DNA from 2 places in the Aphanizomenon sp. CS-733/32 genome. Region 1 is predicted to be linked to the other one. Evidence: riboswitches for the same ligand, from Rfam matches in the RefSeq annotation. Region 1 holds a riboswitch; the other holds the start of a gene.

What was found. Region 1 has a riboswitch for cyclic di-AMP ahead of ntrB (nitrate ABC transporter permease). Riboswitches for the same ligand answer to the same signal wherever they lie in the genome.
Region 2: another riboswitch for cyclic di-AMP. It lies ahead of PN471_RS01355 (universal stress protein); the one in region 1 lies ahead of ntrB (nitrate ABC transporter permease).

Annotation. Positions count from the first base shown of each region.
Region 1 covers NZ_JAQMSE010000075.1:5,762-24,311, forward strand. Annotated here, with positions in the region: gene PN471_RS05895 (adenylosuccinate synthase) at 1-392, opposite strand, end outside; gene dnaJ (molecular chaperone DnaJ) at 968-2,107, shown strand; gene PN471_RS05905 (sulfurtransferase TusA family protein) at 2,104-2,361, shown strand; gene rsgA (small ribosomal subunit biogenesis GTPase RsgA) at 2,358-3,545, shown strand; gene PN471_RS05915 (glycoside hydrolase family 57 protein) at 3,782-5,374, shown strand; gene PN471_RS05920 (photosystem II protein, Psb35-related) at 5,586-5,813, opposite strand; gene PN471_RS05925 (NADP-dependent isocitrate dehydrogenase) at 6,434-7,855, opposite strand; gene PN471_RS05930 (GUN4 domain-containing protein) at 8,209-8,925, shown strand; gene PN471_RS05935 (XisI protein) at 8,979-9,314, opposite strand; gene PN471_RS05940 (XisH family protein) at 9,302-9,718, opposite strand; partial or broken gene PN471_RS23415 (Swt1 family HEPN domain-containing protein) at 10,082-10,315, shown strand; gene rnc (ribonuclease III) at 10,424-11,164, shown strand; cyclic di-AMP (ydaO/yuaA leader) riboswitch at 11,264-11,459, shown strand; gene ntrB (nitrate ABC transporter permease) at 11,559-12,404, shown strand; gene PN471_RS05960 (ABC transporter substrate-binding protein) at 12,502-13,944, shown strand; gene PN471_RS05965 (ABC transporter ATP-binding protein) at 13,962-14,798, shown strand; gene PN471_RS05970 (hypothetical protein) at 14,917-15,201, opposite strand; gene PN471_RS05975 (hypothetical protein) at 15,198-16,007, opposite strand; gene PN471_RS05980 (ArnT family glycosyltransferase) at 16,159-17,805, opposite strand; gene PN471_RS05985 (class I SAM-dependent methyltransferase) at 17,918-18,550, shown strand, end outside.
Region 2 covers NZ_JAQMSE010000019.1:21,807-35,768, forward strand. Annotated here, with positions in the region: gene PN471_RS01335 (DUF29 family protein) at 1-59, shown strand, start outside; gene gap (type I glyceraldehyde-3-phosphate dehydrogenase) at 410-1,435, shown strand; gene pyk (pyruvate kinase) at 1,587-3,017, shown strand; gene PN471_RS01350 (transaldolase) at 3,213-4,238, shown strand; cyclic di-AMP (ydaO/yuaA leader) riboswitch at 4,680-4,805, shown strand; gene PN471_RS01355 (universal stress protein) at 4,966-5,610, shown strand; gene PN471_RS01360 (COP23 domain-containing protein) at 5,909-6,652, shown strand; gene PN471_RS01365 (peptidylprolyl isomerase) at 7,166-7,870, shown strand; gene PN471_RS01370 (peptidase domain-containing ABC transporter) at 7,908-10,901, shown strand; gene PN471_RS01375 (HlyD family efflux transporter periplasmic adaptor subunit) at 11,135-12,718, shown strand; gene PN471_RS01380 (Rpn family recombination-promoting nuclease/putative transposase) at 12,979-13,779, shown strand; gene PN471_RS01385 (hypothetical protein) at 13,904-13,962, opposite strand, start outside.

The DNA of each region.
Region 1 (18,550 bases):
CCTCTACCTGTTGTGCCGATTTTATGATTTCCCCGAACTTCCTCGGATGCCTTGTCAATCATGCGATGATAGGGCATGGTGACATGAGCCGTCTGAGATATCAGCAGATTAGCCGTAGAAATATTTAATTGTTCTAGTTGTTCGAGTTCTTTGATCAAAACCTGTGGATCTATGACTGTGCCACAGCCAATGATACATTCAGTTTTTGGATACAAAATACCAGAGGGGATTAAGTGCAGCTTAAACGTCTGACCTTGGACTACGATTGTATGCCCAGCGTTAACTCCCCCTTGATAACGTACCACCACGTCTGCGGAGCGGCTGAGTAAGTCAGTTATTTTACCTTTTCCTTCATCGCCCCACTGGGCACCTATGACAATGACGTTAGCCAAGAGATTATATTAAAGGGTAAAGTTTCCACAAATTACAATTATTAGCAGATTTCATGTCTTTTGTCAAGAAATTTGTCAACCTGCTAAATATCTGCTCAACAGAGCCATAGAGTAATACCATATACATAACCAAAAGTATAGGTTGGGTTTTCCACATTTAAGAGGACGGTTAGTACCTATAATCAATGGGTGGGTTTTTCCACACTTCAATAGCACAATAATAAAAAGTTAATCAAAAGTATCATCAGCAATAAATGCTATGACTTGATACAAGTTGTGCTTATGAACAGCAGAAAAGTCCCAGACAAAAACCAGGTCTAGGATTAATATGGATAGATTTACTCTTTTTTTTCCAGACGCTTAAGCAAACACCGCAGGTATAGGCTAAAATCATTGTTGTGGACAATAACGCCAAAAAATAATAATTATTCACAAAAATTAAAAAAGAGCATGACTAACGCTAATCCACGCTATTTGCACTCCTAAATGTCTGTATTCTTGTTAAAGTGTTACCTTGAACCTATTGGCTAGTATCTTCTGTACTTCTGCTCCCTTCTAAATTTTAACCTTGCTATATGGCCCGAGACTATTATGAAACCCTGGGTGTCTCTCGTGACGCCGACAAAGAAGAGATTAAACAGGCTTATCGCCGCCTAGCCCGAAAGTATCACCCAGATGTAAATAAAGAATCTGGGGCTGAGGAACGATTTAAGGAAATTAACCGCGCTTACGAAGTGCTATCCGAGCCAGAAGTTCGCGCTCGTTACGACCGCTTTGGTGAAGCAGGTGTTTCTGGTGCTGCTGGGGCTGGGGCTGGTTTCCAAGATATGGGTGACATGGGTGGTTTTGCCGATATCTTTGAAAGCATTTTCAGCGGCTTTGCCGGCGGTCCAGGTGGACAACCCCAACAGAGACGGCGCAGTGGACCAGTCCGAGGCGATGATCTGCGCTTAGACCTGAAATTAGATTTTCGGGAAGCGGTATTTGGTGGAGAAAAGGAAATTCGGATTTCCCATTTAGAAACCTGTGAAGTTTGTAGTGGTTCTGGGGCTAAATCAGGAACTCGTCCCCGGACTTGTAGCACCTGTAGCGGTTCCGGTCAAGTTAGACGGGTAACGAGAACTCCTTTTGGTAGCTTTACCCAAGTATCAACTTGTCCCACCTGTGATGGCACAGGAACGGTGGTGGAAGATAAATGTGATGCTTGTGATGGTAAGGGCGCAAATCAGGTAACAAAGAAACTGAAAATTAATGTTCCTGCTGGTGTGGACAATGGCACAAGACTACGGATTTCCCAGGAGGGAGATGCGGGTCAACGGAACGGTCCTCCAGGTGATTTATACGTTTATTTGTTTGTCAATGAAGATGAAGAATTTCATCGTGAGGGCATTAATATTAACTCGGAAATTAAAATTAGCTACTTGCAAGCGATTTTAGGTTGTCGGTTAGAGGTAAATACGGTAGATGGACTGGTGGAATTAATTATTCCCGCTGGAACTCAACCGAATACAATCATGAAATTAGAAAATCGTGGTGTTCCCCGTCTGGGTAATCCTGTGAGTCGCGGTGATCATCTGTTGACGGTGTTAATTGATATTCCTACGAAAATCATCCCAGAGGAGCGAGAACTACTGGAGAAACTGGCTAAAATTAAGGGAGACAGAACTGGTAAGGGTGGTTTAGAAGGATTCTTAGGAGGCTTATTTAAATCATGAGTGGGTCTTCTGTATTCACCCCTGACGCTCAACTCGATTTACGTGGTACTCCTTGCCCGATTAATTTTGTGCGGACAAAACTATTTCTGGAAAAGATGCCTCCTGGCGATTTGTTGGAAGTCTGGTTAGATCCGGGTGAACCGATAGAACAAGTTCCTGATAGTCTAACAATGGCTGGTTATCAAGTGGAACAAATTACAGATTGTACTGGCTATTTTTCCCTGGTTATCCGTCGTCCGGTTGCTGTGGCATGACAGGGGAAAATATTTCTACTAAACAGTTATTGGGTACGGTGTTAGCTGTACAGGCGAATTTTTATCGAGTACAGATGGATGAAGTAGAAGAAGTCAGGAGTTCAGAAATAATAGTAGAACGTTCTTCTTCCCCTTCTTCGCTGTCACCTGTTCCCTGTTACCTGTCACCTTCTTCGCTGTCACCTGTTCCCTGTTACCTGTCACCTTCTTCCACTATTCTCCTCTGCACAAGAAGGACGCGCTTAAAAAAGATTGGTCAGCAGGTGATGGTGGGCGATCGCGTAGTTGTTGAAGAACCCGATTGGGCTGGGGGACGGGGGGCTGTGGGTGAGGTTTTACCGCGTCATAGTCAATTAAATCGCCCAGCGATCGCTAATGTCAATCAAATTCTCCTGGTTTTTGCAGTGGCTGACCCGCCGTTAGAACCTATTCAATTGAGTAGATTTTTAATTAAGGCTGAGTCTACAGGGGTTGATGTGCTGTTATGTTTGAATAAATCTGATTTAGTTTCTCCAGCAGAAAAACAGCAAATAAGCGATCGCTTATTTGCTTGGGGTTATCAACCTTTATTTATTAGCGTTCAAAATAGCATTAATATTGACCAAATAGCTGAATATTTGCAGGATAAAATTACTGTGATTGCTGGACCTTCTGGTGTGGGGAAATCCAGCTTGATTAATAGTTTGATTCCTGATATCAACCTGCGAGTGGGGGAAGTTTCCGGTAAATTAGCCCGCGGTCGCCATACTACCCGTCATGTAGAATTATTTGAACTGCCTAAAGGTGGATTATTAGCAGATACTCCCGGTTTTAATCAACCAGATTTAGATTGTAGTCCCGAAGAATTAATTCACTATTTCCCAGAAGCAAGAGTTCGCCTAGCTGCGGCTCATTGTCGCTTTAGTGATTGTATCCATAAAGATGAACCAGACTGTGCTGTGAGTGGCGACTGGGAACGATATCAGCATTATTTAGAATTTTTGGATGATGCGATCGCTCATCAAACCCATCTTAACCAACAAGCCGACCCCGAATCAAGTCTGAAATTAATATCTAAAGGTAAAGGTCAAAGTCAGTACGAACCCAAGCTGGAAAGTAAAAAATACCGCCGAATTTCCCGTAAAACTCAATTACAGGACTTGCAGAATTTGTATCAAGATAGTGAGGAAGAAGGTGACAGGTGACAGGTGACAGGTGACAGGTTACAGGTGACAGGTTACAGGAGAAATTTCTATCTTCTTTCTTCCTCCTGACTCCTTCTTTCTCCGAACTCCGTTCGCGTAGCGTCTCTGAAGGAGAAACTCGGAACTCCTGAACTCCTGACTTCTAATAAAATGATCCATATAGTCTTAAAATATTCTTAATTTCCCCACACAGACTTTTTTGTCTGTAACCTGCAAATACCACACAGAAAAATATTATGGCTATAGGCTACGTCGCGCTTGTACTTCATGCACATCTGCCCTTCGTTCGTCACCCCGGAAGTGACTATGTGCTAGAAGAAGAATGGCTATATGAAGCAATTACTGAAACTTACATTCCTTTATTAAAAGTATTTGAGGGATTAAAACGAGACGGAGTTGATTTTAAACTCACCATGAGTATGACTCCGCCTTTGATTTCTATGCTTCGTGATCCTTTGTTGCAGGAACGCTATGATGCTCACTTAGCTCAATTGGAAGAGCTTATAGAACTAGAATCCGAACGCAATGTCCATAATGGTCATATTCGATATTTAGCAGAACATTATGCAACTGAGTTTAATGAAGCGCGGGAGTTATGGGAACATTATGACGGTGATTTAGTTACAGCATTTAAACAGTTCCAAGATAGTAATAACTTAGAAATTATTACCTGCGGTGCTACTCACGGCTACTTACCATTAATGAAAATGTATCCCCAAGCTGTGTGGGCGCAAATTCAGGTAGCTTGTGAACATTACGAAGAAACTTTTGGACAACCCCCTAGAGGGATTTGGTTGCCAGAATGTGCCTATTATGAAGGCGTGGAAAGAATGCTGGCGGATGCTGGTTTACGTTATTTCCTCACTGATGGTCATGGTATTTTATACGCTCGTCCCCGTCCTCGTTTCGGTAGTTATGCCCCAATTTTTACAGAACCTGGTGTAGCGGCTTTTGGTCGAGATCATGAATCTTCTCAGCAAGTATGGTCTTCTGAGGTAGGTTATCCTGGTGCAGCCGAATATCGGGAATTTTATAAAGACCTGGGTTGGGAAGCTGAATATGAATATATTAAGCCCTATATCATGCCTAATGGTCAGCGTAAAAATACTGGCATTAAATATCATAAAATTACTGGACGTGGCTTAGGTCTTGCGGATAAAGCTCTATATGATCCTTACTGGGCAAGGGAAAAAGCGGCAGAACATGCTGCCAACTTCATGTATAATCGTGAGCAGCAAACTGGGCATTTACACAATATGATGGGTCGGTCACCAATTATTGTTTCTCCCTATGATGCGGAGTTGTTTGGTCATTGGTGGTATGAAGGTCCTTGGTTCATTGATTACCTGTTTCGGAAGTCATGGTATGACCAAAAAACTTATGAAATGACCCATTTAGCCGATTATCTACGAGCTAATCCGAATCAGCAGGTATGTCGTCCGGCTCAGTCGAGTTGGGGCTTTAAGGGTTTCCATGAATATTGGTTGAATGATACCAATGCTTGGGTTTACCCACACTTACACAAAGCTGCGGAACGGATGATTGAAATTTCTCAAATTGAAGCGGAAGATGAGTTACAGGAAAAAGCACTTAACCAAGCCGCGCGAGAATTGTTACTAGCACAATCTTCTGACTGGGCGTTTATTATGCGGACAGGAACAATGGTTCCCTATGCAGTGAGAAGAACAAGGTCACATTTAATGCGGTTTAATAAACTATATGAAGATGTGAAAGTGGGTAAAGTTGATAGTGGTTGGCTGGAAAAAGTCGAATCAATGGATAATATTTTCCCCAATATCAATTATCGCGTTTATCGTCCAGCATTTTAATTACAGCAGGAGTCAGGAGTCAGGAGTCAGGAGTGAGAAAGAAGGAAGAAGAACGAAGAAGTAAAACCAGTGTGACACTTGATAGCGTAGCAGTAGCCATTTTTTTGGTTTAAATTTCGGACTTCATTTACCGGATCTAAAAAAAGCAAAACCCCCATAATTGTGACTGGGGGTTATTTTTATATACATCTTGTCAAATTGCTACTAAATACTATTGGGGTAAATTACGGCTGTTGTAGGCATCAATAGCATAGGCGGGTGTGCGTTGGGTATAGTCTATATCTACTCCAGTAATAGATTTAGCCAAAGCTGCAAATTTGTCAGAAGCCCAGTTACGTTCGTGAATGGGTTTGCTTTGTTCACCCATGAAGTAAGCGAGAGAACCGATAACGGAAACTGCTACCCAGCCAACAACCAATAGAGAAATTAAAATAGCCATTCGAGAACCTCGTTTTTTACTTTTGTAACCTTATGTGAATAAACATAACAGATTGTTAACAGAGCTTGCAAATTATTTTCTGGTGTGTATGCCCATCAAAGAGGTGAGGTATTCCTCACTGTGATAATTTTGTAACAAACCGCACTAATACAAGAAATGGTGAGAAAATCATGTGGGCATTCCCGAGATGGGAAAGCAGGTATTTGTAGCAATACCTCTAAGATACAAGGTTGGGTTGTGGAACGTAAACGTTCGCGAAGCAATAGCATGAAATCCAACAAATGCGTTGGGTTAAGCGACAGCGCAACCCAACAAAGCAGAAAATGGACAAGGTATTGACCTTTAATCCTGATTTAAAGAATTTTCAACCCGCTATATATGCGCAGACAGATTTCTAGACATAACATCATCGTACCCAAAACTCGGAACACTGTCAAGCCCCCTGGCTGAAATCACCAAAAATCGTTAAATTATTGATAAAATTCTCAATAATAATGAGAATAGACCCTAATAATTGAGAAAGTTCTTTCTTCCAAAAATACCATACAAATAACTTATATCCCAATCAAATTACAATATCCCCGACTTATTTAAGAAATCGGGGATCTAAATACCGGAAATTAACCGAAATGTTTGATAATCGCCTCAGCAAATTCAGAACACTTTAATGGTTGTACAGGTGGTTCCATTAACCGCGCTAAGTCATAAGTAACTTGACCATTAGCGATCGCATCACCTAAGCCTTTTTTAATTAAATCTGCGGCTTCTTGCCAACCCATATATTCCAGCATCATCACACCGGAAAGAATCACCGAACCGGGGTTAATTCTGTCTAAGCCCGCGTGTTTTGGTGCTGTCCCATGAGTAGCTTCAAAAATCGCACAGGAATCGCCAATATTTGCCCCTGGACCCATACCTAAACCGCCAACAATAGCAGCAGCAGCATCGGATAAATAATCACCGTTCAGGTTCATTGTCGCCAGAATAGAATACTCATCTGGTCGAGTTTGAATTTGTTGGAAGATACTATCAGCAATGCGATCATTGACCATGATTTTCTCTTTCCATTTACCATTTCCGTGACTGTCCCAAATTGTATTCAGAACCATTTCCACTTCCTTGACAATTTGCGCTTTTTTCTCTGGAGTCAAAGAATCAAAACCAGGATCAATTTCATGGGCATTTTCTTCTGAAGAAATATGGGGATTTTTTTCCTTATTACCCAAAATCCAAGATTCCCGTTCTGTCACGCACTCTTGACGAAATTCGCTGGTTGCTAATTCATAACCCCAATCCCGGAAAGCGCCTTCTGTGTATTTCATGATATTGCCTTTATGCACCAAGGTGACTTGTTGCTTATTTTTGGGCAATAACAAAGCGTGTTTAATTGCACGTCTCACCAAACGCTGAGAACCGGTTTTGCTGATAGGTTTAATACCGATACCAGCATCTAGAGGAATTTGCTTTTTACCATGTTCTGGGGTGGCGGGTATCAATTCCTCATTCAAGAATTTTATCAGGCGATCGCCAATGGAACTACCTTGCTTCCACTCAATCCCCAAATAAATATCTTCCGTATTTTCCCGATAAACAATCACATCCAATTTTTCAGGAGTTTTGTGGGGAGAAGGTGTTCCAGCGTAATATCGGCAAGGACGCACACACGTATAAAGATCAAAAATTTGGCGTAATGCCACATTTAAAGACCGAATCCCCCCACCAACAGGAGTAGTCAAAGGACCCTTAATGGCTATGCCATATTCTTTAATCGCCGTCAATGTATCCTGGGGCAAATACTGGTATGTTCCGTATAGATCACAGGCTTCATCACCAGCATAAACCCGAAACCAGCTAATTTTTCTTTTACCTTTGTATGCCTTAGCGATCGCTGCATCCAGCACCTTTTCCGTCGCCGGCCAAATATCTATCCCCGTACCATCACCGCGAATAAAAGGAATAATCGGGTTTTCAGGAACAACCGGTTCACCATTTTTGAAGGTAATTTTCGCACCAGTGGTGGGAGGAGTAATCTTTTCGTACATAATTCACACATTCCAAATAGAAGAAATTCACCGAGTAGGGGCGGGGTTTCCCCGCCCAATGGGGTTTCCCCGCCCAATGGGGTTTCCCCGCCCAATGGGGTTTCCCCGCCCGCAGGAGTTAGAAGTCATAATTACCGTAACCCCTGGATTCTCTGACCCCTTAGCTGATAAAGTATTGTTAGTTAGGATTTCGCATCAGCCACCGAGAGTGACTTTTTTAGATAAGCACTCAAAGGCTTTCCAGATTCACCCAAGATCTCTGTAAACTACTTTTCGCTATTCGTCCTTCATTTTGTAGAATGACCGATAGCAATAGATAGTTTATTCACGCTCACGCTAACACGAGTAACAGCATGACAGACCCAATGATTGTATCAGGCACTACAAATGATCTCGACTCCCTCCGCCAAAAGTTAATCGCTGGGTCCGAAAAAGTCCAACAACAAATCATCCCGCAGTTAGCTGACTTGGGTAATGATGGGTTAGATGTGTTGAAGGAATTTTTGCTGAAACGTCGTGATACCCCAGCAACTTGGATTGATGGTAAAGTCTACCAAGTCATCTATAATACTAATGCACCGGCAGATCAAGAATTTCTACAAACTAACTTTCCTGAAGGAATTGTACCTCTAAAATCGGACTGTGGGATCAGTTACAATTCTTTGCAAAAGTTACTTGCCAATCAAGACTTCCAAGCAGCGGATCTTTTGACAATTCAAAAGATGTGTGAAGCCGCAGGTCCCCAAGCAGTACAGAGAAAATGGCTGTACTTTACAGAAGTAGAAAATTTCCCCATTCAAGACTTACGCACCATCAATCAACTCTGGGTAGTTCACTCAGAAGGCAAATTTGGCTTTTCCGTACAGCGCGAAATTTGGTTAGGTTTAAGTAAAAATTGGGTCAACCTGTGGCCAAAAATTGGCTGGAAGGATGGTAACAACTGGACAAGATACCCCAACGGATTCACCTGGAATTTAAGCGCTCCTAGAGGTCATTTACCCCTCTCTAATCAACTACGTGGAGTGCGAGTCATGTCTTCCTTATTGTCTCATCCTGCTTGGACTAAGTAGTTAGATAGTTAGATCCCCGACTTCTTTAAGAAGTCGGGGATCTGAAATTGCAATTAACCCACTGCAAAACCTGTGTATTGTCTCATCAAAGGCTCATGAAAAGCTAAAACAATATCTTCTTTTGGTACACCTAATTTAACCAATTCATCTGCTATACCAATTTCCGTTCCATCATGTTGTATCCAAATCTTGTCGTTTTTAATATCAAGATGTAAAACACAGCCATGCTGTCTGCGTCTGTTTTTCCAACCAACATACATTAACTGATAATGATTACCAACAGGATCAAAAATCAGTTGTTGCTCAATCTCATCTTTCTTTGAACCTATTTGAGCATACTCTCTGATAACTTGTTGAACATAATTTTGATATTGCTTTAGTTTTTCCATTCTACAATTGCCTCCTGAATCGGATCATAAACAATGATTTTAAGTTGATAATGTTCGACAACTGTTTTGATAAATTGCAATTGAAAGAAAGCGTGATAAACACCCAAAGGAACAGCCAAATATAAAACTCTTTCTGATTCTTTTTGTTCTAATGCAAAACGATAATTAAAAAACTGTCCAACTGCTGTATGAAATTGAGAAATACTAGATGTACCAGTGAAACTCTTAATTTCCACTGCTATTTTTTCTCCAGTTCTTTCAGCAGCTAGAATTTCCTCAGCCCCAAGATCAATATACATTTCCACATCACCAACTTCAATCCTCAAAGGATCATCCGTGATTACCCAACCCTCTTTTTCTAATCCTTTCCTCACAGCATCATGAAAAATATCTTTAGCTGGCATTGGTTTAAAATTTAGTCTTTTTATATATTATTGTATTTTACTATATCTAAGTTGAAATTTATTTCTTAGTATTTTGTAGATAAATAAAACACACATCTTAATATTATTGTATGTGTACTTTACTCACTACTATATACTTAATCAAGACAAAATAAGATATATTGTACTTACTTAAACAATCTGCTAATTAATCTTAGGTGATTTTACGAATTTTGATATAGACAATATATTATTAACAATAGTAAAATTATATATATTTGTATAATTTTATTTCAAAGTTCAATGGCCATTAGTAATCACGAGCGAATTAATAGAGCTTTAGCTACTCTATCTCAAGGATTATATTCCTATGTAGAAAAAGAAATGCGAATAGTGCATGGTGATCGTTGGTTAGAAGTTGCAAAATCTTGTATATCTGAGGATCAAACACTTAGACGAAATTTAGAAGACACTTTACAAGAAGATGTTTCAGCTCTACTAAAATTAATTATCAAGCAGTGGGATAATGTTTTCAAGAAAAAACTCAGTAATGCTGAACGTGCTTTAGTCAGTGAGTTAATTGACGTGAGAAATAAATGGGCGCATCAATCAAGGTTTTCCACAGATGATACTTATCGCGCTCTTGATAGTATGACGAGAATTATGAAAGCAATTTCCGCATCTGAACTAGATATTATTGAACAGCAAAAGCAAGATATTTTGAAAATGTTGTCTCCAGAAAAAGCGGAAGAAGCTCGTATTAAAGAAAAACTATCTGATGTACACAAACTTCTGATATTTTCTAACGAAAAACTTTTGCGTCAAGCACTTACCCATCGTTCCTATGTTAACGAAAACCCCGGAGAAGGGGAACATAACGAGCGCTTAGAATTTCTGGGTGATGCCATTTTAAATTTCCTCAGTGGCGAATATCTGTACAAGAAACATAGTCAAAAAGGAGAAGATGAATTAACTCGTCTGCGTTCCGCACTAGTAGAAGAAAAACAACTAGCAAAATTTGCCATAGAAGTAGGTTTAGACTTTAGAATGAGATTAGGAAAAGGGACAATTAGAGATGGGGGTTTTCAAAATCCTAACTTACTCAGTAGTACCTTTGAGGCTGTAATTGGAGCTTATTATTTAGATAATAATCGTAATGTTGAACCACTTCGCGCCATTGTTCAACCATTATTTGATTCTGCCTCAGAACACATTGTTGAAATCCGTTCTAATGTAGATTCCAAAAATCGGTTTCAAGAATGGGTACAGGCTCAAGGTAACACAAATCCTCCCAAATATCTAACAGAACAAATAGGGGGACCCTCTCACGCGCCAGAATTTAGAGCTAAAGTATTAGTAGACGGCAAAGAATACGGTGAAGCTAAAGGAAAGAGTAAAAAAGAAGCCGAAAAAGCTGCGGCTGAAGATGCCTTAGCGAAATTGAAAAAAAGAGGTTTATTAGATTGATAATTAAAGTGAATACAATATCAGTAGTTGAGTAACCATTTTTCTTATCAATACTGATGTTATTACTAGATATCAATGTTATTGTGCTATCATTAATTGCGAGTAAGTCAGCCTAGTCCAGCAAGTAACAATCAACATTGCTGGAACGGAGGAACCAAATTGTGGGGCGTGTTTTTGTCTTGATGAATTGAATTATTTGAGATTAATAACTCAAAAAAATCGAAAATTTAGCAAAAAAGGGTATCTCTCAACCCTAGCCCGTCAGCTAACTTCGTAGGCATTGAGAGGAGACTGAAGAGACAGAATTTTAATTATGTTCTGATCTCATCAGTGTCCAAGGTTGGTACTAGTTAATATTTGCGTACCCAAGCTTAACTCTGCTGAGGTGAAATAAATGATATTGCAACTAAATTTAGCTGCCATTTTTGCAATTGCTGGACAAACTGTTTGGAGAAAAGCCAAACCTATAATTTTTCAAGATACTTTCTTATTTCCCGCATTAGGTTGTTTAGGAATTATTTTGTTGTGGTGGGTGGTAGCACTAGCTAATCATGAATTAATGCCCACACCACCAGAAGCTTTAATTGCTAATTGGGACTATATCTTACATCCATTTTATGAAAGAGGTCCAGGTGATTTAGGCATTGGTTGGCTATTATTAGCAAGTTTACGGCGGGTCATATTAGGATTCGGTTTAGGGGCATTAGTCGCCATTCCCTTGGGATTTTTGATCGGAATGTCTAGACCGGCAATGCTGGCTTTTAATCCCATTATTCAGATTTTTAAACCTGTATCACCATTGGCTTGGTTGCCGATTTCTTTATCTTTGTTCAATTTAGCAGATCCTTCTGCTATTTTCGTGATTTTTATTACCTCGCTGTGGCCAACTATTATTAATACAGCATTGGGGGTTTCTAGTGTACCCAAAGATTACTTAGATGTAGCACAAGTTTTAGAAATGCCTCGTTGGCGACAGATTACTAAAATTATTTTACCTGCTAGTTTGCCTTATATTTTTACAGGTTTGAGAATTAGTTTAGGCATTGCTTGGTTGGTCATTGTCGCTGTGGAAATGCTCACTGGGGGTATAGGAATAGGATTTTTTGTTTGGGATGAATGGAGTCGTTTAAATCTCAGTTCTGTCTTTTTGGCTGTGTTTATAATTGGTATAACTGGGTTGGTTTTAGATTACGGTGTGGGCAAAATTCAAGAGTTAGTTACTCACCGTCCTGGAAGTTGATGATTTTATCGGGCTTCGCCCCGCTTCGCTAACACGCTTCAGGCGCAGAGGCGCAGAGAGGATGAAAAAAATTTTTCAAATATAATTATCAATTACTATGAGTGAAAATCATTTAAATCGCAGAGATTTTATTGCAGGAATAGGGGCGACAACTGCGGGAATAATATTATCATCCTGTGCTGTTTCGGGAGATAGGTTTGCTAAGGGACTCACAGAAGAAGCTTTAGCGGTGACACCCGTAGTTAAATCCCAAGATTTAGAGAAACCGGACATTACTGTGGGTTATGTTCCTGTTAATGATTGTGCGCCATTTGCGATCGCTTGGAAAAAAGGATTTTTCCGCAAATATGGCTTAAATGTTATACTCAACCGCGAAGCCAGTTGGGCTACCTCCCGTGACGGCTTAATTTTCGGTCGTCTCGACGCTTCCCCCGTCGTCTCCGGTGCTGTTACCAACGCTAGAATAGGTGCAGAAGGTGCGCGTCATGCCCCCTTATGTGCAGCAATGACAATCCACCGACATGGTAACGCCATGACCATGAATAGGGATATGTGGGACTATGGCATCCGTCCTTGGTACGAATATCAACAAAAATACGGTGATGGGGCTTTAGAAGCCTTTGGCAAGGACTTTCGCGGCTATTTTGACAAACAACCCCCAGAAAAGAAAATCTGGGCTGTAGTCCTCAGTTCTGCCATTTATGAATACTTTGCTCGCTATCTTTCCGCTGCTGCGGGTGTTGATCCTCTTAAAGAATTTCGGGTCATCATTGTTCCCCCACCGCAAATGGTAACAAACATGAGAATTGGGGCAATGCAAGCTTACATGGTCGCCGAACCTTGGAATACTAGAGCAATTACAGGTAATGAAGGTATCGGTTTTACCTTCGCCCAAGGTAAGGAAATTTGGCACGGACATCCAGATAGACTCCTGGGTGTAATGGAATCTTTTATTGTTAATTATCCTAAAACTTACCGTTCTTTGGTAAAGGCAATGATTGAAGCTTGTCAATATTGCAGCAAACCTGAAAATCGCCAAGAAATAGCCGAATTACTGACAGAAAGATCATTTACTGGTGCGAAACCTAAAAAGCCCGGTGTTCCTATTACTAAGTTTACTGGACCGGGAATTATTGGCAATTATAATTACGGTGGTTTTGATGGCAAAGACCGCACGATTACAGCAGATGATACCACAATTTTTTATGACCTTCCTAACAATATTCCCCACAAAATTGCAGAACATTCCACATTTTTATGGCGTTCTCGCAGTATTTGGTTAATGACTCAAGCAGCACGATGGGGACAAATCAAAGAAATTCCTAAGAATGCTGAAGAAGTAGCCGCAAAAGGTTGGAGAACCGATTTATATCGAGAGATAGCCGCAGAAATGGGAATTGAATGTCCTAAAGATGATTATAAAGTTGAACCTCCTGAAGCATTTATAGATAAAAAAGGATTTGATCCTAGTGATCCTGTAGGATATCTTCATAGTTTTGATATTCGTGCTAATTCTCCCTCTCAGCTTTTTCTCTCTTAAAAAATAGGTAATTAATTATGGAATATACAACTTTACCACATAATACTACTACAGAAACTTTGCCCCGTAACGGATTTTTAGAAATCGAAAATTTAGTTAAATCCTATCCAACCCAGGACAAAGGAAAATTCACAGTTTTAGATCATGTTAATTTGACCATTAATGAAGATGAATATATTTCTGTAATTGGTCATTCTGGTTGTGGTAAATCCACATTATTAAAAATAATTGGCGGTTTTGAAAAAGCTACATCTGGTTCAGTTCGCTTAGATGGCAAAGAGATTCGTAAACCAGGAGCCGATAGAATGATGGTATTTCAAAATTATTCATTATTACCTTGGTTAACTGTCCGCGAAAATATCCGTTTAGCGGTAGATGAAGTTTTGAAAAATGCTAATCGTGCCGAAAAAATTAGCATTGTTAATGAACATTTAGCAATGGTAAACTTAACCGCAGCCGCAGATAAATATCCTGATGAAATTTCTGGAGGAATGAAACAAAGAGTGGGTATTGCTAGAGCTTTAGCAATTCGTCCTAAAATGTTATTAATGGATGAACCTTTTGGGGCTTTGGATGCCTTAACTCGTGGTAAATTACAACGTCAAGTATTAGATATTTGGGAACATCATCGTCAAGCAGTCATGATGATTACCCATGATGTTGACGAAGCAATCTATATGTCTGACAGAATTATTTTGATGACTAATGGACCATCGGCAAAAATAGGAGAAATTTTAACAGTTCCTTTTGCACATCCTAGAGATAGAATGGCCATGCGGAACTCAACAGAATACTTTGAACTTCGCAATCATGCTCTGAATTTTCTAGATCAGAATTTTACCCCAGAAGAGTAATAATTGGCGTTGCTAATTTCATCAGAAAATACAGTTCATACCGCTATTATGCAACGCCTAATAATCAATTAACATTGAATAATTAAGTGAAAATAAACAGGGGTGTTTTTTTGATTATCTATTTCAACCCTGTGACTTTCAAAACCTCAGTTCTATCTTTTCTGACTGTCAAAGTAGAATCAGCATTACCATTTTCAGTAATGGGTTGTTCTAAAATGTAAGTGTAATTTCCACCTTTCCAAACTGTACGACATAGACCATGACGACAAACTATTTTACCACCTGTTAAACTCACGCATTTACCATCAGCACTACATCCTTGATAACTCACATTTCCTGTACCATTAACCCCATTCCAAGAGTTGCTATTACTAATAGTAATCTTCCATTTACCATTACTCAAGGTGTAGGAATCTTTTTTTTTGAACTTTCATTCACAACTTCCATTTTAGTAATGATTGATTGTTTGCGAGTTTTACCACAGGGTTCTATACTCTGACAATCATTAACTGATTTTACTTGATAAACAACCCGGACTTTTTTATTCAAAAACTTCTTCTCGTCACAAATTTCAAAACTCGCGCCAATATTGTGTTCTATTCCTTTATTATCTACTAAGGTGACATAACACATTAAGTCACCATTGACTATTTTCTTAACCTTTCCCTCCGTTGGTTGTTGATTTGTAACCTTTTTTGAACTTTCATTCACAACTTCCATTTTAGTAATGATTGATTGTTTGCGAGTTTTACCACAGGGTTCTGCACTCTGACAATCATTAACTGATTTTACTTGATAAACAACCCGGACTTTTTTATTCAAAAACTTCTTCTCGTCACAAATTTCAAAACTCGCGCCAACATTGTGTTCTATTCCTTTATTATCTACTAAGGTGACATAACACATTAAGTCACCATTGACTATTTTTTTAACCTTTCCCTCCGTTGGTTGTTGATTTGCACCTTTTTTAGTATTTTTATTGTTGTCTAGGTTTTTACCAACAGGTTCTTTCTTCTCTTGTGTTTCTGATTGTAGATAAGATGCTTGTTTATTTTGTTGTTCACTTGCTACTACCAGAGCAGTTTTCATTTGATTTTGTGTTACAACAGCAGATGCCTCTTCTTTCAGTGTATCCTTTAGTGCGGTAGTACAAGCTATCAAAGATACACAGCTAAAAATTAAAGCAATTGGGGAAATTGATTTTTTCATGGTGAAATTGCAATAGTTGAGAATATTTCTGTATTTTAACATAAACCTAAATTATACTTTTAATATTTATCGGGAATTTTCACATATATACTTCGCAAGGCCACAATTTAAGCTTTTGCTTAAAAGGGATATATGGATATAAAAAGGCAAGTTATATTTTTTTAGATAAAACCTCAATTAATTGATAATCTTTAAAACTACCAATAACCCGATAATGTATTGGTAACTTGACAAAACCTGGTTGATATATCCAAGCATAACTCAACATAGGTAACTGGGAAACTGAATCTACATTCTTACCATATTTGGGTGTATAGAAGTCAATTAACAGAGACTCTTTATCATTAAATCCTTTATTTTTAACAAAGTCAATCGGATGATTCTGCAAAACCTGATTAATTGTTTCTTGTTTGTAAAATATTCTAAAATCTGGGTTGAAATCACCTAATAAACCTAAATTACCTGCTGTAGCTACAGATAACCAGCAGCTAATTAATAAGCTACCTAGCCAATAATGAGAAGTTAGAAACTTACGGTGATAATAGAACTTACCTATCCAGATTAACGGCACAATTAAGTTACCCGAACCAGAACATATCAACAGAATTGCATATTTGTAAATATTTACCTCACCCCAAACTAAAATACTTATTCCGGCTAAAACTAAAATTATGCCTAATATTCCCCAAGCGTAACTAATATTTCTTGGTAAATAAACTATTCGATGAGATGAATATTGATTATCAAATCCTTTTTGGTAAATTTTTCCTAACCAATCTAAAGCCACCGCAGATAGAAAAGCGATAAATGGATAAATGCCAAGACTATAATGAGATAAGCGAGTGGAAAATATACTTAATTCAGTAAATAAGATAACGGGAAAACCGATTAATATTAATGGATATTTAGAAATTGAATGCCGAATTACTAATGTTATTCCTAATAAACCAAAAAAGAACCAAGGAAAAGATTTTAAAGCTAGATTCCATACATAAAATAAAATGCCATTTCTATGTTGTTCATGAGTACCTAGTTCTATGACAAATCCCAATAAAGCTCCAATACTATCACTACCATAACGTAACCAGCTAAAATAAAGCCAAATTAAGGTAGGAATTAAACCGACCAAGAACCCTAAATACAACATGGGGTTATTTAAATGACGATGACGACGATGATCTATGATTAAATAAGGTAATAGTGCCATCATTGGCAGAAAAATCATCAAACTTCTCATCAAAAAACCTAAGCCAAAACTCACCCCGGTGACAAAACCATATAAATAGCGTTTTTGAGGATCTATGTCAGATTTTAATAAAAAGAAAATTCCTATAAACACTAAGAATATGGTTGGTAAATCTGGTGTGGATAACCGACAATATTGTACCCACAAAAATTCTACACTGAGAATAATAATTCCCCAAAATGCTAATTTTTGAGATAAGAGAATTTCTCCTACTTGATAAATCACAAATATGCTCAAAATTCCCGCAATCATTGTCGGTATTCTTGCGGTTGTATCACTAACACCAAATATCTGATAAAAAATAGCAATTAACCAATAAAAACCAGGAGTTTTATGATGAGGATGACCCCAAGGTGATACCCAATCACCTGTTTCTACCATTTGTCTGGCTCTCAAAGCATAAAGTGTTTCATCATGGGCCATGAGACTGGTTTCCCCAGAAGTAAATAACAATAAAGGGAGTAGCCAAATTAATAACTTGCAATATGGTAATTGCCAAAATAGCCGGATTAATTGGATAATATTGATGATTGCTGGTGATTTAAAAAACATTTATGAATTGTAAAATATAGTATTTTCTCATGTAAAATAAGTGAAGTTATCAAAAATAACTTACCAATTAAAATACTAGCCAAAATTTTTAGATCAGGTAAAAAAGACATTTATGCTACTGCAACCAAATCAACGGATTAAGTTAGATGAATCGGATGATCAGTTATTCTATGATTACCCTCGCTTTGTCACTCATGTAGATGATGGTTTTATTCAACAATTAACTGATTTATATCGTCAGCGACTTCAAGCAAATATGCGTATTCTTGATTTAATGAGTACTTGGGTGTCCCATCTACCTACAGAGATAGATTTTGCTCATGTAGAAGGACACGGACTAAATGCTGAAGAACTAGCCCGAAATACGCGATTAAATCGTTATTTTGTCCAAAATCTCAATACAAATCTCCAGTTACCATTTCCAGATCAAGACTTTGATGCTGTTATTAACTGTGTTTCTGTGCAATATATCCAATACCCAGAGGCGATATTTTCGGAAATACATCGGATTCTGAAACCCGGTGGGATAGCAATTATTAGTTTTTCTAACCGGATGTTTTTTCAAAAGGCAATTCAAGCTTGGCGAGATGGTTCGGAAGCTTTTAGAGTAGAATTAGTCAAGGGCTATTTCACCTCTGTTCCTGGATTCACGACCCCGGAAGTGATTTGTTCGACCTCAATAGCACCAAGTTTCTTGCAGTGGTTGGGAGTAGGAGGTGGAGATCCTTTTTATGCGGTGATAGCT
Region 2 (13,962 bases), on a different contig from region 1:
TTGATGATTATTTAGGTAATTTAACTGGTGGTGAAGATTGGAAGCTAGGGAAAAAGTAATGTTTGAAAAGTTTCCGGCGATTATAAAGATGCCTCCGGCACGCTGACGCGAACTCTAGTACACAAACAAAGTCTACCTGTGTGGACTAACGAAAAATTAAGGTTTTCAACCCATGAAGATGGGTTTTGTCTGTGTAGCCGCGACTGACCGTCGCCCATAGATATATAAATTTATACCTTTTAAACAACCTTTAATGATCACAAGTCATCAAAGAACAATAACTAAACCTTAAAATATGCCAGTTAAATTAACTTTATGCCTTTTGTGACTGTAAGAATCAGCTAAGTCAGACTAGAATTAACCGGGCCAGTTAACCTTTGCTGAAATTCCCAACACAGGAGGTTTAATTTTGACGAAGTTGAAAATTGGTATTAATGGATTCGGTCGAATTGGTAGACTTGTGTTACGTGCTGGTCTTGCTAATCCTCATATTGAATTTGTAGGAATTAACGATTTAGTTCCTCCCGATAACCTTGCTTATCTTCTCAAGTACGACTCTACACACGGGAGATTGAAAAGCAAAGTTGCAGCTAGAGAAGACGGGATTGTAATTGATGGTCATTTTATTCCTTGTGTATCCATGCGAAATCCCGCAGAACTACCTTGGAGTAAATTGGGAGTAGATTATGTTGTTGAATCTACAGGACTTTTCACCGACTACGCTGGGGCGGAAAATCACCTGAAAGCAGGTGCAAAGCGGGTTGTGATTTCTGCACCGACAAAAGAACCTGAAAAGGTAAAAACAATGGTCGTGGGTGTAAATCATCACCTATTTGACCCCGCCAAAGACTTGATTGTATCTAATGCAAGTTGTACTACAAATTGTTTAGCTCCCATTGCGAAAGTCATTAATGATAACTTCGGTTTAGCCGAAGGGTTAATGACTACAGTTCACGCCACAACAGCCACTCAGCCCACGGTAGATGGTCCCAGTCGCAAAGATTGGCGCGGTGGACGGGGTGCGGGTCAAAATATTATTCCCTCGGCTACAGGGGCGGCTAAAGCGGTGGCTTTGGTATTACCAGAATTGAAAGGTAAATTAACAGGAATGGCTTTGAGAGTTCCTACTCCTGATGTCTCCGTAGTTGACTTGACTTTCAAAACCACCAAAGCCACTTCTTACAAAGAAATCTGTGCAGCCATGAAAAAAGCTGCGGAAGGTAATTTAGCAGGTGTGTTGGGTTACACCGATGAAGAGGTAGTATCTACAGATTTTCAAGGTGATTCCCACTCTAGCATCTTCGACGCGGGTGCAGGAATTGAACTGAATAGCAATTTCTTCAAAGTTGTCTCTTGGTATGACAACGAATGGGGTTACTCCAACCGCGTCGTTGATTTGATGTTGTCAATGGCCAAAAAAGAAGGATTGATTTAGGTGACAGGTGAGAGGTGACAGGTGACAGTGAGAACCGCAAGAGGTAAGAGCAAGATTAATATTCTTCTCCCCCTGCTCCCCGCTCCCTGCTCCCCTGCCTCTTCCAGGGCTTAACGGAGTGTGCTACCTTAACGTTACTCCTTACATACTTATGCGTCGCACTAAAATTGTTTGTACTATTGGACCTGCTACATCTTCACCTGAGAAGTTAGAAGCTTTGGTAAGAGCGGGAATGAATATGGCGCGGTTGAATTTTTCTCATGGTGCTTATGAGGCTCACGCTCAGGTTTTTCATCATTTAAGACAAATTAGCAAGGATTTACATAAGCCAATTGCAATTATGCAGGATTTGTGTGGTCCAAAGATTCGCTTGGGGAAATTACCACCGGAAGGGTTAATGTTGGAAGCTGGAACTGAGGTGACTTTTCTTTTACAAGAGAAGGGTGAAAATATTGATGAGTTACCCTTACCTCTACCCACTCTATTCGCCATGATGCGCTGTGGTGAACCAATTTTAATTAATGATGGTCGGGTGAAATTAACTGTTACCAGTCGTGACGCTGATAGAATTCATGCTCATGTAAATATTGGCGGTTTGATTTCTTCTCATAAAGGTGTAAATTTACCTGCAACTCCTTTACCTGTAAGTTCGATTACAGAAAAAGATTTAATGGATTTACGATTTGGGATACAATTAGGAGTAGACTGGGTAGCAGTGTCCTTTGTGCGATCGCCCCAAGACCTCGAACCTGCACGCCGGATGATTGAAGGTGCTGGCTCAAAGATTCGCCTCATTGCCAAAATTGAACGAGCGGAAGCAGTAGAACAGCTAGATGCTATCCTAGAAGCTGCTGACGGAATTATGATTGCCCGTGGTGATTTGGGGGTGGAAGTACCGATTTATGAAGTCCCCCTGATTCAAAAAGAAATTGCCCGTCGTTGTAATCAAGCTGGTAAACCAGTGATTACGGCTACCCAAATGTTAGAGTCTATGATTAGCGCCCCTGACCCCACTCGCGCTGAAGCCACAGACGTTGCTAACTCAATCTTAGATGGAACAGATGCGGTGATGTTATCTGGAGAAACCGCAGTGGGCGAATATCCCATAGCTGCTGTTCAAACTATGCACAATATCGCTTTAAGAACAGAAACCGTACTCCAAGAGGGACATAGACATTCTTGGAGTCCGAAAGCGGGTAGTTTGACAGTGACAGAATCAGTATCTCAATCGGTGTGTCGTATTGCCTATGAAACTGGTGCAAAAGCGATTCTCTGTAATACAACATCAGGAAGTACAGCCAAACTGGTGTCTAAATATCGTCCCAGCACACCGATTATTGCGCTTACTTCCGACTGTACCGCTTATCGTCAATTGGCTTTATCTTGGGGTGTAGAACCTTTACTTATTCAACCTGTTCACAATGCTGAAGAAATGTTTGTGAATGTGGTAGAGACTGTTGTTGCTAGTGGTTTGGTTCAAGAAGGAGACAAGGTGGTGATTACCTCTGGTGTCCCAATTGGTCAATCTGGAACAACAAGTTTAATTAAAGTGCATTCTATTGGACAGCCAATTACGGCATGACGCATCTAAAATAGGTAGTTGGTAATGGGTAATTGGCAAGAGGCAAGAGGCAAGAGGCAAGAGGCAAGAGGTAAGAAAAATTCAATATCCTACCTATTTCCTATTCCCTATTCCCTATTCCCTATTCCCTGTTCCCTGTTCCCTAACCACTGACAACGAACAACTGACTACTGACCACTGACATTGGAGTATGTTATGCCTAAGAACTTACTAGAAGCACTACGGGCAGTAACCGTTGTGGTAGCGGATACCGGAGATATCCAATCAATTGAACAGTTTAAACCTCAAGATGCTACTACCAATCCCTCACTGATTACCGCTGCGGCACAAATGCCAGAATATCAGGATATTGTTGATCAAACTTTACTCAAAGCTAAAAAAGATGCGGGCGCTGGTGCTAGTCAAGCCCAGGTGGTATCTCTGGCTTTTGACCGTCTGGCGGTATCTTTTGGATTAAAGATCTTACAAATTATCCCCGGTCGGGTGTCTACAGAAGTAGATGCTCGGTTATCGTATGATACAGATGCTACTGTGGCTAAAGCACGGGATTTAATCGCTCAGTATAAAGCTGCTGGTATTTCTAAAGAGCGGGTTTTGATTAAAATTGCCTCCACTTGGGAAGGTATCAAAGCTGGGGAAATTTTGGAAAAAGAAGGTATTCACTGTAACTTAACTTTACTATTTGGTTTGCACCAAGCGATCGCCTGTGCGGAAGCTGGGATCACTTTAATTTCTCCTTTCGTGGGTCGGATTCTTGACTGGTACAAAAAAGATACTGGTCGGGACAGCTATCCCTCCGCAGAAGATCCAGGTGTATTGTCTGTCACCACAATTTATAACTACTATAAAAAGTTTGGTTATAAAACCGAGGTCATGGGCGCTAGTTTCCGTAATATCGGCGAAATTACAGAATTGGCTGGTTGCGATTTGTTAACTATTTCTCCTGGTTTGTTGACAGAATTGCAAAACACTGTGGCTGAATTACCGCGCAAACTTGATCCCGCAAAAGCAGCAGGTTTACCAATTGCCAAAATCTCTGTTGATAAAGCTACGTTTGATCAAATACACAATGGCGATAGCGAAGCTCTGCTGCAAGCAGATCGCATGGTTTCTGATAAACTCTCAGAAGGTATTGATGGTTTCACCAAAGCTTTGATTTCTTTGGAAAAACTATTAGCTGAAAGATTGGCTCGTTTAGAAAGTGAAAAGGTAACTGCTTAATAATTGGTGATGGGTAATTGGTAATGGGTAATTGGTAAAATTATTACCTATTTCCTTTTACCTATTACCCGCTTGATCTACTAAGTAGGTGAACACAATAAAACCAAACTGTGTAAAAAAACGTAAAATCGCTGAAAACTTCTTTACTCTTGCCTATTGCCTATTGCCTCTTGCCTTGCTATAACGACAATTTTCAACGCCAACCTACTTACAAGGCTTTTATTAAATCCTGAAAAATAACCGTTAAATATACTTAAATCACTAATTATCACTAAATTCTCACCTTTGAAATTTTGTTAAATCAAAATAGTTTAAATCATTAAATATTACAGAAAATAGGAAAAATTACTAATCAAGCTGCTCACTACAAGCATATCCTCAATATTCTTAACCTTGACTTTATTTAAACCTAGTGTAATAGTATTACTATATTTTTAGTGGGTAGCCTAATCCAAATTCATCGAACCTGAATTTGAAACGGAGGAACCAAGTATTTGGGGCTAATCTTACGAGAGACACCTTCCAGTCTTAGCCCGTCAGCTAACTCCGTCGGCAATGGAAGGAACTTCCAAAGTCTTGGCTGTAATATCAGTTATGATTAGGGCTTCCTTAAATAAATTTTAGATTTTGGATTTGAGATAAATCTGAAATTTACAATTTTTATCCCCCGCTTCTCATTGACTAATCGTTGCAAGGGAGAGAAGTTAAAACTGTGAAAATCAAGCCAATGTTAGCACGGTTACAAAGTGCTATCGGTCGTGATGACCTAATTGAACAAATGGTATTATTGCCAGAAGCTCAAACCTCATTTTCCGAAAGAGTTTCCCAGGCTAAATCAGCTAATTTTATCGTGGGCTATAATGGTTCACCTCAAAGTCACACAGCCCTAGATATAGCCTGTTGGATTGCTCACCAAACGAGTTTAGCTACTAACTTTCAAATTACAGTCCAAGCTGTTTATGTAGTAGCAGAAAACTTCAATTATCAATCTGTTGATATAGTCAATATTGCTGATAATAAAGCTCAATTAGAATACCAATTCAGCCAGACATCAAAGCCAGCCACCTGGCGATTAAATCAACCCAAAGGAACAGCAATTTTACCGCAATTAGCCAAAGAATCTATAACTTCCATCAAGGAAGCAGATAGAATTGTTTGGCAAGCAAAAACTTTAGCTGAAGAATGGCAAGGTTCGTTTAAATCTCATTTGCGGTTTGGCAACACTGCAAAAGAACTGAAAAAGGTTGTGCAATTAGAAAGTGCAGATATTCTCTTTTTAGGATGCCAATCTAGTCATCATCCCATGATAGCAACACTCGGTAAAAACTTCCCTTGTGCAGTTTTGGGTATTCCCCATTGTATTGATGAATAATATCTGTTTTTAAAGACACGAAGAACAGGAAGGAAGAAGAAAAGAAGATAGGTAATTTTTCACCGGGAACGGAGTATAAGCGTCCTTGGATTGCGATCGCCTACAACGCACCTATTTCTGTGAACTACAACCTAATCGAGAAACCGCTGTAAGCTGCTGATAATTCCTCCTAGCTTGTAGCGGTTTCTGCTATGTATACTAAAAACAAAAAAACAGGTATTGTTAATGAATCAAAAAAATATATTCTCCGTCAATAGAGATATCAGCTATTTACCTGTTTCTAACAGAGGTTATATTTATGCCATTACAATCAATTCGGGTTTTATTGTTGGGTAGTCTGGGCTGTTCTTTATTTTTTAGTAATACTGTAGCTTTTGCTCAAGTTGTTGTTCCTACAGTACCATCGGGTTCATCAACCACCATCCCAACTTCCACCACCGTTGACGACAGTAGCACCAGGTTTAGTTGTCAATCTAACAATGGACAGTTTACAGTCATGTATCAGCCCCAAAGCCAACCAGGACAATACTTTGCTTGGGCTGCACCTCAGAGTTTAGGAGGCGGTTGGGATGCTCAAAAACGTTGTCAGGCGATCGCTACCCGTTTAGAATCATATCGCCCAGATGGATTACAAGAACTGCAAATAGCCAGAGAAAATAGGGAAAATATTATCTGTGTCACCACCGAAGCCCAACCCAGTTGTCGAATTGTCTTAACAGTCCCTCGTGGCAAAGATCCTTATACTATTCGCAATAGTGTCTTCCAAAACTTAACTACTGCTGATACTGGACAACAAACTATTGCTGTCAATACCTACAATAATCGTAACAGCAGCAATGACAATAGCTTATACAGTCTGGGACGAACGCTTTTAGGTGGGAGCAAGAATCAGGTTACTTCTGCTAAAGGTGGGATTAATTTGAAACCATACCTTGATCCTAAAGATGGTGGTACAGGCGGAAAACTGAGGAATGGAATAGCAATTCAAGTTAATACCAGGCCTCAAAGTCCCAGTCGTCTAAATCCGGGCAGATTTCGTTAATTATGATTCCGGGCAACCACAGGTGGGATTGCCCCTACAGTATTTTTGTGATTATATTTACCTTTTTAGAGAAATTAAATTTACCCTTTATATAATTTTGTCCTGTATTAACTTATTAGGTGTTGTAATTATTTCTCAGGATGGATTGATTTTTGAAGATTAGTGAGTAAGTGAAGAATAGGCAATCACCGCAATGACTGGTTATCTAATTTAGGCTGCTAATTCGTCATTATTCCCCATTTCCTAGAAAGTAAGTTTGATATGACAAATTTATTAATTTATGGTAAGTTGGTACGATAATATCCAAATATCAACACCCTGACTACTTAAATGCCCAGAAATCAACTTTTGGTTATTGGCAAATAATTAGTATTTAAATACTACACTGAAACCAAAGCAAAGTAAAGTTGTCATAAATTGTATAATTTAACCAAAATATAACTTGGTGACAATCTAATTCTACTATCTTTTGAAGAGAAATTAACAATGGTGACAAACCTGATTACAAGTAATATGAATCAAGTTCTACAATTGGGCGATCGCACCCTCCAGCCTACAGAAGTTTTATCATTATTGTCGGAATACCAGCTACTACCGCTATTAATTAAGGAAATACTTATTGATCAAGCGATCGCAGAAATTGTCTGTACCCCAGAAGAGGAACAACTAGCCTGTGAACAATTATCGCAACAATATCAGGGACTAGAACCACAGAGCGAAAGTTTCCAAAAACTGAAAATTATGGCGGTACGACAATTGAAACTAGAAAAGTTCAAAGAGGAAACCTGGGGAAGGGATTTAAACTCCTACTTTTTGCAACGGAAAAGCCAGTTAGATAGGGTAATTTATTCCCTAATTACCACCTCAGAAGTTGGTATCGCTCAAGAAATCTACTTTCGTATTCAAGAGGGTGAACAATCTTTTGCGGAATTAGCACGGGAATACGCCCAAGGACCAGAATCCCAAACAGATGGCTTAGTCGGACCCATAGATTTACAATCCCTCCATCCCACATTGGTGAGTATCCTCTCCAAAAGTCAACCACAACAACTATCACCCCCAACTCAAATCAATAACGTGATAGTAATTGTTCGCTTAGAAAAAATCCTACCAGCCCAACTAGATCGTTCCATGGGACAAAGGTTACTAAATGAACGATTTAATCAGTGGTTACAAGCACAAATGACAGAAAAAAAATGTCAGATCCAGACCATGTAAATCGCCAATATAAAGTGAAATAGATAACTCAATCAATATGACTTATACCCAGAGTACCTTTGAAGAATTCATTGCCAGTATTGAAGGATTTGATCAATTATCAAAGGAGGAAATTAACAAACTCGCATCATCACAAATTCTCCAGCCTTTACGTTATCGCATAGGACAAAAAATTATTGGTAAAGAACAACTACCAGAAAGGATCGCTATTCTTTATCAAGGTAACGTCAGACTATTGGGATATAATCCCCAAAACCAATTACCAACTACCTTAAAATTACTGCAACCAGGGGCAATAATTGGCGAAATTTCTTGGTTACGTGAACTTCCTTGTGAAACCGCGATCGCTTCCACAGAAGTCATCTGTTTAACCTGGAAAGCCGCAGATTATTTCCAATTTATCAACCGCAATCCAGGCTTTGCTAAAGCTCGTCAACACATAAGTCACCTCATTGAAATATTTGATATTTTGAGTTCCCAGGTAGCACAAAAAGCTTTAGTCAATCACAACCTCAAAGACATTACCCAACAGGCTCAATTAGAAGCAAAAATTCATTATTTATCACCAGGAAAAACTGCTTTAAGAGAATTAGATAGCGATCGCGTATGGTTCGTGAGTGGTCCTAGTTCCCTACCCAATTTCCCACCCAATTCTCGCCTAGAAACCGACGTAATTGAAGTTAAAGGCAACATTCCTCTCCGCCTATTGGGCATTAATCCTCAAGACCTATCATTACTTGATGGTGTTACCATCGAATCAGAAACATTAGAAACTATATCAGATAGCAGAGTAGATTCGGAAATTCCCTACGCCCAAGAACCAGAATTTGTTCCCCCCACCACATCAAACAAGCAATTTAAAAATCAAAACTATCCATTTTTCCGGGGACAAGGAGAATTAGATGCCACTCTAGCTTGTTTTCAAATGCTATCCAAGCATTTAGAAATGCCCTTTCGGAAAGAAGTAGTCCGCCGCATTTTAAACGACCAAATTAAGCGTCAAGGGAGTATATCTTTTCAAGTTTGCGCTTATTTATGCGAACTAATTGGACTTAAATCCCAGCTAGTTGATGTTCCTGCTGTTTCCATCAATCGGATTCCGACACCAGCATTAATTCGCTATCGTGACAGTTTTGCTGTCCTCTATGCAGTAGATGGAAAAACAGTAGTTTTGGGTTTACCATCTCAAGGCATTATCAACTGCCAAATTAATCAATTAGTAGAAGAATTAGAAACCGATGATGCTAATCTGCAACCACAAGTTAGAGTTTTATTACTGAGTGCAACCAAAGAAACACCGAAAGAACGCTTTGGTTTAGGGTGGTTTGTTCCTTACTTATCACGTTACCGCCGGGTACTGATAGAAGTATTTATTGCTTCCTTCTTCGTCCAACTAGCTGCCCTCGCTAATCCTCTGGTTATTCAGCTAATCATTGATAAAGTCATCGTCCAAAATAGTATTAGTACCCTGAATATTCTAGGAGTATTACTATTAGCAGTGGGTGTATTTGAAGCAGTATTAACTACCTTGCGGACTTACCTATTTGTAGATACCACCAACCGCATTGATATGAGTTTGGGGTCACAAATTATTGACCACTTACTGCGCTTACCACTGCGCTATTTTGATAAACGCCCAGTTGGTGAACTATCCACCAGAATTAATGAATTAGAAAACATCCGTCAGTTTCTCACCGGTACGGCTTTAACAGTAGTGTTAGATGCCCTATTTTCCGTTGTTTATATAGTTGTCATGTTGTTTTACAGTTGGCAACTAACTTTCGTCGGATTAGGGACAATTCCTCTGTTTGTGGTAGTGACATTAATCGCTGCTCCCACAGTCAGTAGACAATTAAGAACTAAGGCTGAACGGAATGCCGAAACTCAATCTTATTTGGTTGAGGTTATGTCAGGTATTCAAACAGTTAAAGCCCAAAATATTGAATTACGCTCTCGGTTTTCTTGGCAAAAGAAATACGCTAAGTTTGTCGCTGCCGGTTTTAAAACTGTGCTGACTTCCACATTAGCTAATTCAACCAGTCAGTTTCTCAGCAAACTTAGTAGTTTATTAGTTTTGTGGGTGGGAGCTTATTTAGTTTTGCAAGGAGAATTAACATTAGGAGAATTAATTGCCTTTCGGATTATTTCTAGTTACGTTACTACCCCAATCTTACGGTTGGCGCAAATCTGGCAAAACTTCCAAGAAACTGGTTTATCCTTAGAACGATTAAGTGATATTGTGGACACACCACAAGAGGCAGAAATAGATCGGAATAATATTCCCCTTCCTGCTGTAAACGGTGCTGTTAAATATGAAAACGTTTCCTTCCGATTTGCTGCCAGCGGCCCACTACAACTCAGCAATGTTAGCGTCGAATTTGCCGCAGGTAAATTTGTAGGCATTGTCGGACAAAGTGGTTCAGGCAAAAGTACAATGATGAAATTACTGCTCAGACTTTATGACGCAGAATCTGGCAGAATTTTAGTTGATGGTTACGACATTGCCAAAGTCGAACTTTATTCGCTGCGGCGGCAAATTGGTGTAGTTCCCCAAGATACGCTCTTATTCGATGGCACAGTTCAAGAAAATATTGCCTTAACAAATCCTGATGCCACAACTGAGGAAATTATTGAAGCCGCAGAAATTGCTGTTGCACATGAATTTATTATGACCTTGCCCAATGGTTATAATACAAGAGTTGGAGAACGGGGATCAGCCCTTTCTGGTGGACAAAGACAGAGAATTGCGATCGCTCGTTCTGTATTACAAAGACCTAAAATCTTAGTTTTAGACGAAGCCACCAGCGCCCTAGATTATCCCACAGAAAGGCAAATTTGTCTCAACTTAGCTCGCGCCTTTAAAGGCAACACAGTCTTCTTCATTACCCACCGTTTAAATACTGTTAGTAATGCCGATACTATCGTCGTCATGGATAACAGTAGAATGATAGAACAAGGTAGTCATCAAGAACTCATGGCGGCTAAAGGTCATTATTTCTACCTTTATCAACAACAGGAAGTAAACTTGTAATTTGTTAGTTAGTTGTAGGGGTTTAGCTCATGCTTTACCCTGTTCATCTCGTTCCCAGTCTCTGACTGGGAATGCCATTACAGAGGCTCTGCCTAAAGCCGTTATATAATTCATTCCTATACAGAGTAGGAAACCGAGAAAACTAACAAAAGCAAGTCATACATTAGACCTTTCAAACTCTAAAATTACACACCACTAAATATTCAATCTAAAATCCCAAATCCCAAATTATTATGACTCAACTTAATCGTAGTTACACCAACGGCAACGGCAACGGAAATGGTAACGGTTCTTATAGAGATGCACAAGTATTAACACCACCCAAACCCGCTCCTAAACAGCCAAAACCCGATTTTAATTTTAATAACTTCGAGCAATCTGTAGTTTTACGCCAATCCCCGATTTGGTCACGAACCATCATGATTACTCTCATGGGATTAGCTTGTTTTGGGATTATTTGGGCTTGTTTAGCGAAAATTGAGCAAGTAGTTCCCGCCACAGGACAATTAAAACCAGAAGGAACAGTCAAAGACGTACAAGCTCCCATAAATGGAGTTGTAAAAGCACTGTATGTCAAAGATGGTAAAGAGGTAAAAAAAGGAGATTTATTATTAACTTTTGATTCCATTGCAACCTTAGCCGAATTAAATTCACTGAATAAGATTCGATTAGCCTTAATTCAAGAGAACAATATCTATCGTCGCTTAATGGGAGCAAGTACCGGAATAGATACTGAAATAGCATTTTTACGCCGTAAACTACCAGGAGAATCAGCTTTTTTGCTCAAAAGTCGCGCTTCTTTAGTAACAGAAAATGAACTATTACGTTCTCAATTAAGAAATTTACCAGGAGCAGCAGGTACAGGAATTGATGAACAACAATTATTAGCAGTTGCAAAAACAGAATTAGCATCTCGTTCCAAAGCCGCAGATTTGGAAGTTGAAAAAACCCGAAAACAACTTTCTCAAACCAGATTTAAACTGCAAGATACTAAAAATGGTTTAGCAATTCAAAGTCAGATTTTAGCTAGTCTCAAAACCTTAGCTGAAGAAGGTGGAATTTCTAAACTGCAATATCTGAATCAGAAACAACAGGTACAAACCCTTTCAGCAGAAATATCACAATTGCAGGAAGAAGCAAAACGACTACAATTTGAGATTGATAAGGGAAAAGAGCAATTAACCAATACGGTTGCTAGTTCTGATAAAACTATTTTGGAAAAAATCGGTGCTAACAAACAACGGATTGCGGAAATTGATAGTCAATTCATGAAAATTATCCTGGACAATGAACAGCGTTTAGCAGATATTAATAGTAAAATCTCCCAAACACAATTAAATGTTAGATATCAAGAACTCCGCGCTCCAGTAGGAGGTGTAGTTTTTGATTTACAAGCTAAAAATCCGGGTTTTGTTGCCAATTCTACCCAAAAATTACTGCAAATCGTCCCCAAAGACAGTCTCATAGCCGAAGTTTTCATCACCAATAAAGATATTGGTTTTGTGAGGAAAGGTATGAATGTAGATGTGAGAATTGACTCCTTTCCCTTTAGTGAATTTGGTGATATCAAAGGTAAAGTAATTGGTATTGGTTCAGATGCTTTACCTCCCGACCAAAACCATCAATTTTATAGATTTCCAGCCAAAATCCAGTTAGATAAACAACAATTAAGTCTCACCAATCAAGATAGAAAAATATCCTTACAGTCCGGTATGTCTATTACTGCTAATATTAAAGTCCGGGAAGAACGTACTGTGATGAGTTTGTTTACAGAAATGTTTACCAAGCAAATTGAAAGTTTGAACGAAGTACGTTAAAGATAGTTAAAATTCATTATTCAGTAGGGGTAATTCATGAATTACCCCTATTTTTTTATATATAGCGGTTATCGGTTGGATGCAATGCCATCGAGGCCGGGTAAACCCCACCTCTACAGGTTTTACAATTTAATCACTGTATATCATTCAAGTACATAGTGCTATAGTATAATTCATAAACATTACTGTATGGATTGGATATGCAAAATTACTTTATTACTTTATCAAATATTTACAAAATCAACCTTGTTATTTAACTCATGTATGACAACATCTGCAAATTTCTTGCTGAAAACTTCAAAGACGACTTAGCAACATGGTTACTAGGTTCACCAATTAAATTAACAGAACTTAGTCCTACAGAATTATCTAACGAACCAATTAGAGCCGATTCACTCATACTATTACAATCTGATGAATTAGTTCTGCATCTTGAATTTCAAACAGACCCTGACAAAGATATACCCTTTAGGGTGTTAGATTATCGTGTTAGGGGTTATCGTCGGTTTCCTCAGAAAAAAATGCGTCAAATAGTGATTTATTTGCGAAAAACAGAGTCAGAACTAGTCCATGAAAACAGTTTTAGATTAGAAAATACTTACCATCAGTTTGATGTCATTCGTCTATGGGAACAACCCACAGATAAATTTATGACTGTTCCTGGTTTATTGCCTTTTGCTGTGCTAAGTCAGACAAAAGATCCTACAATGGTATTAGCCCAGGTAGCGCAAGCTGTGGAAGCAATTACCGATCAACAGCAACAAAAAAACATTGCTGCTGCCAGCAGCATCTTAGCAGGTTTAGTATTAAAAAAAGATGTAATTAGGAATATTCTCAGGAGTGAGATTATGCGCGAATCAGTCATTTATCAAGAAATACTCGAAGAAGGTAAAGCTAAAGGTAAGGCTGAAGGTAAGGCTGAAGGTAAGGCTGAAGGTAAGGTAGAAACAACCAGAAAGTTAGCTTTAAATTTGTTACGAATTGGGATGAATTTGGAACAAATTGCTGAAGTTACAGAATTAACTCTTGAGGAAGTTCAAGCTTTACAAAATTTGGCATAATTAACATTGAAAATATCTATTTCTCTCTATCTGGTTTTTATAGCGTAAATGGGAGAAATAGATTCATTCGGAAAAGAGGAGTTAGTGGGGTGTATATAGGGTTTGCTGAAAAGTGAGAAAAGGATTAATGTTTTTCTTTATAGCTACCCATGAATGCGAGAAATAACAGAGCGATTATTGCCA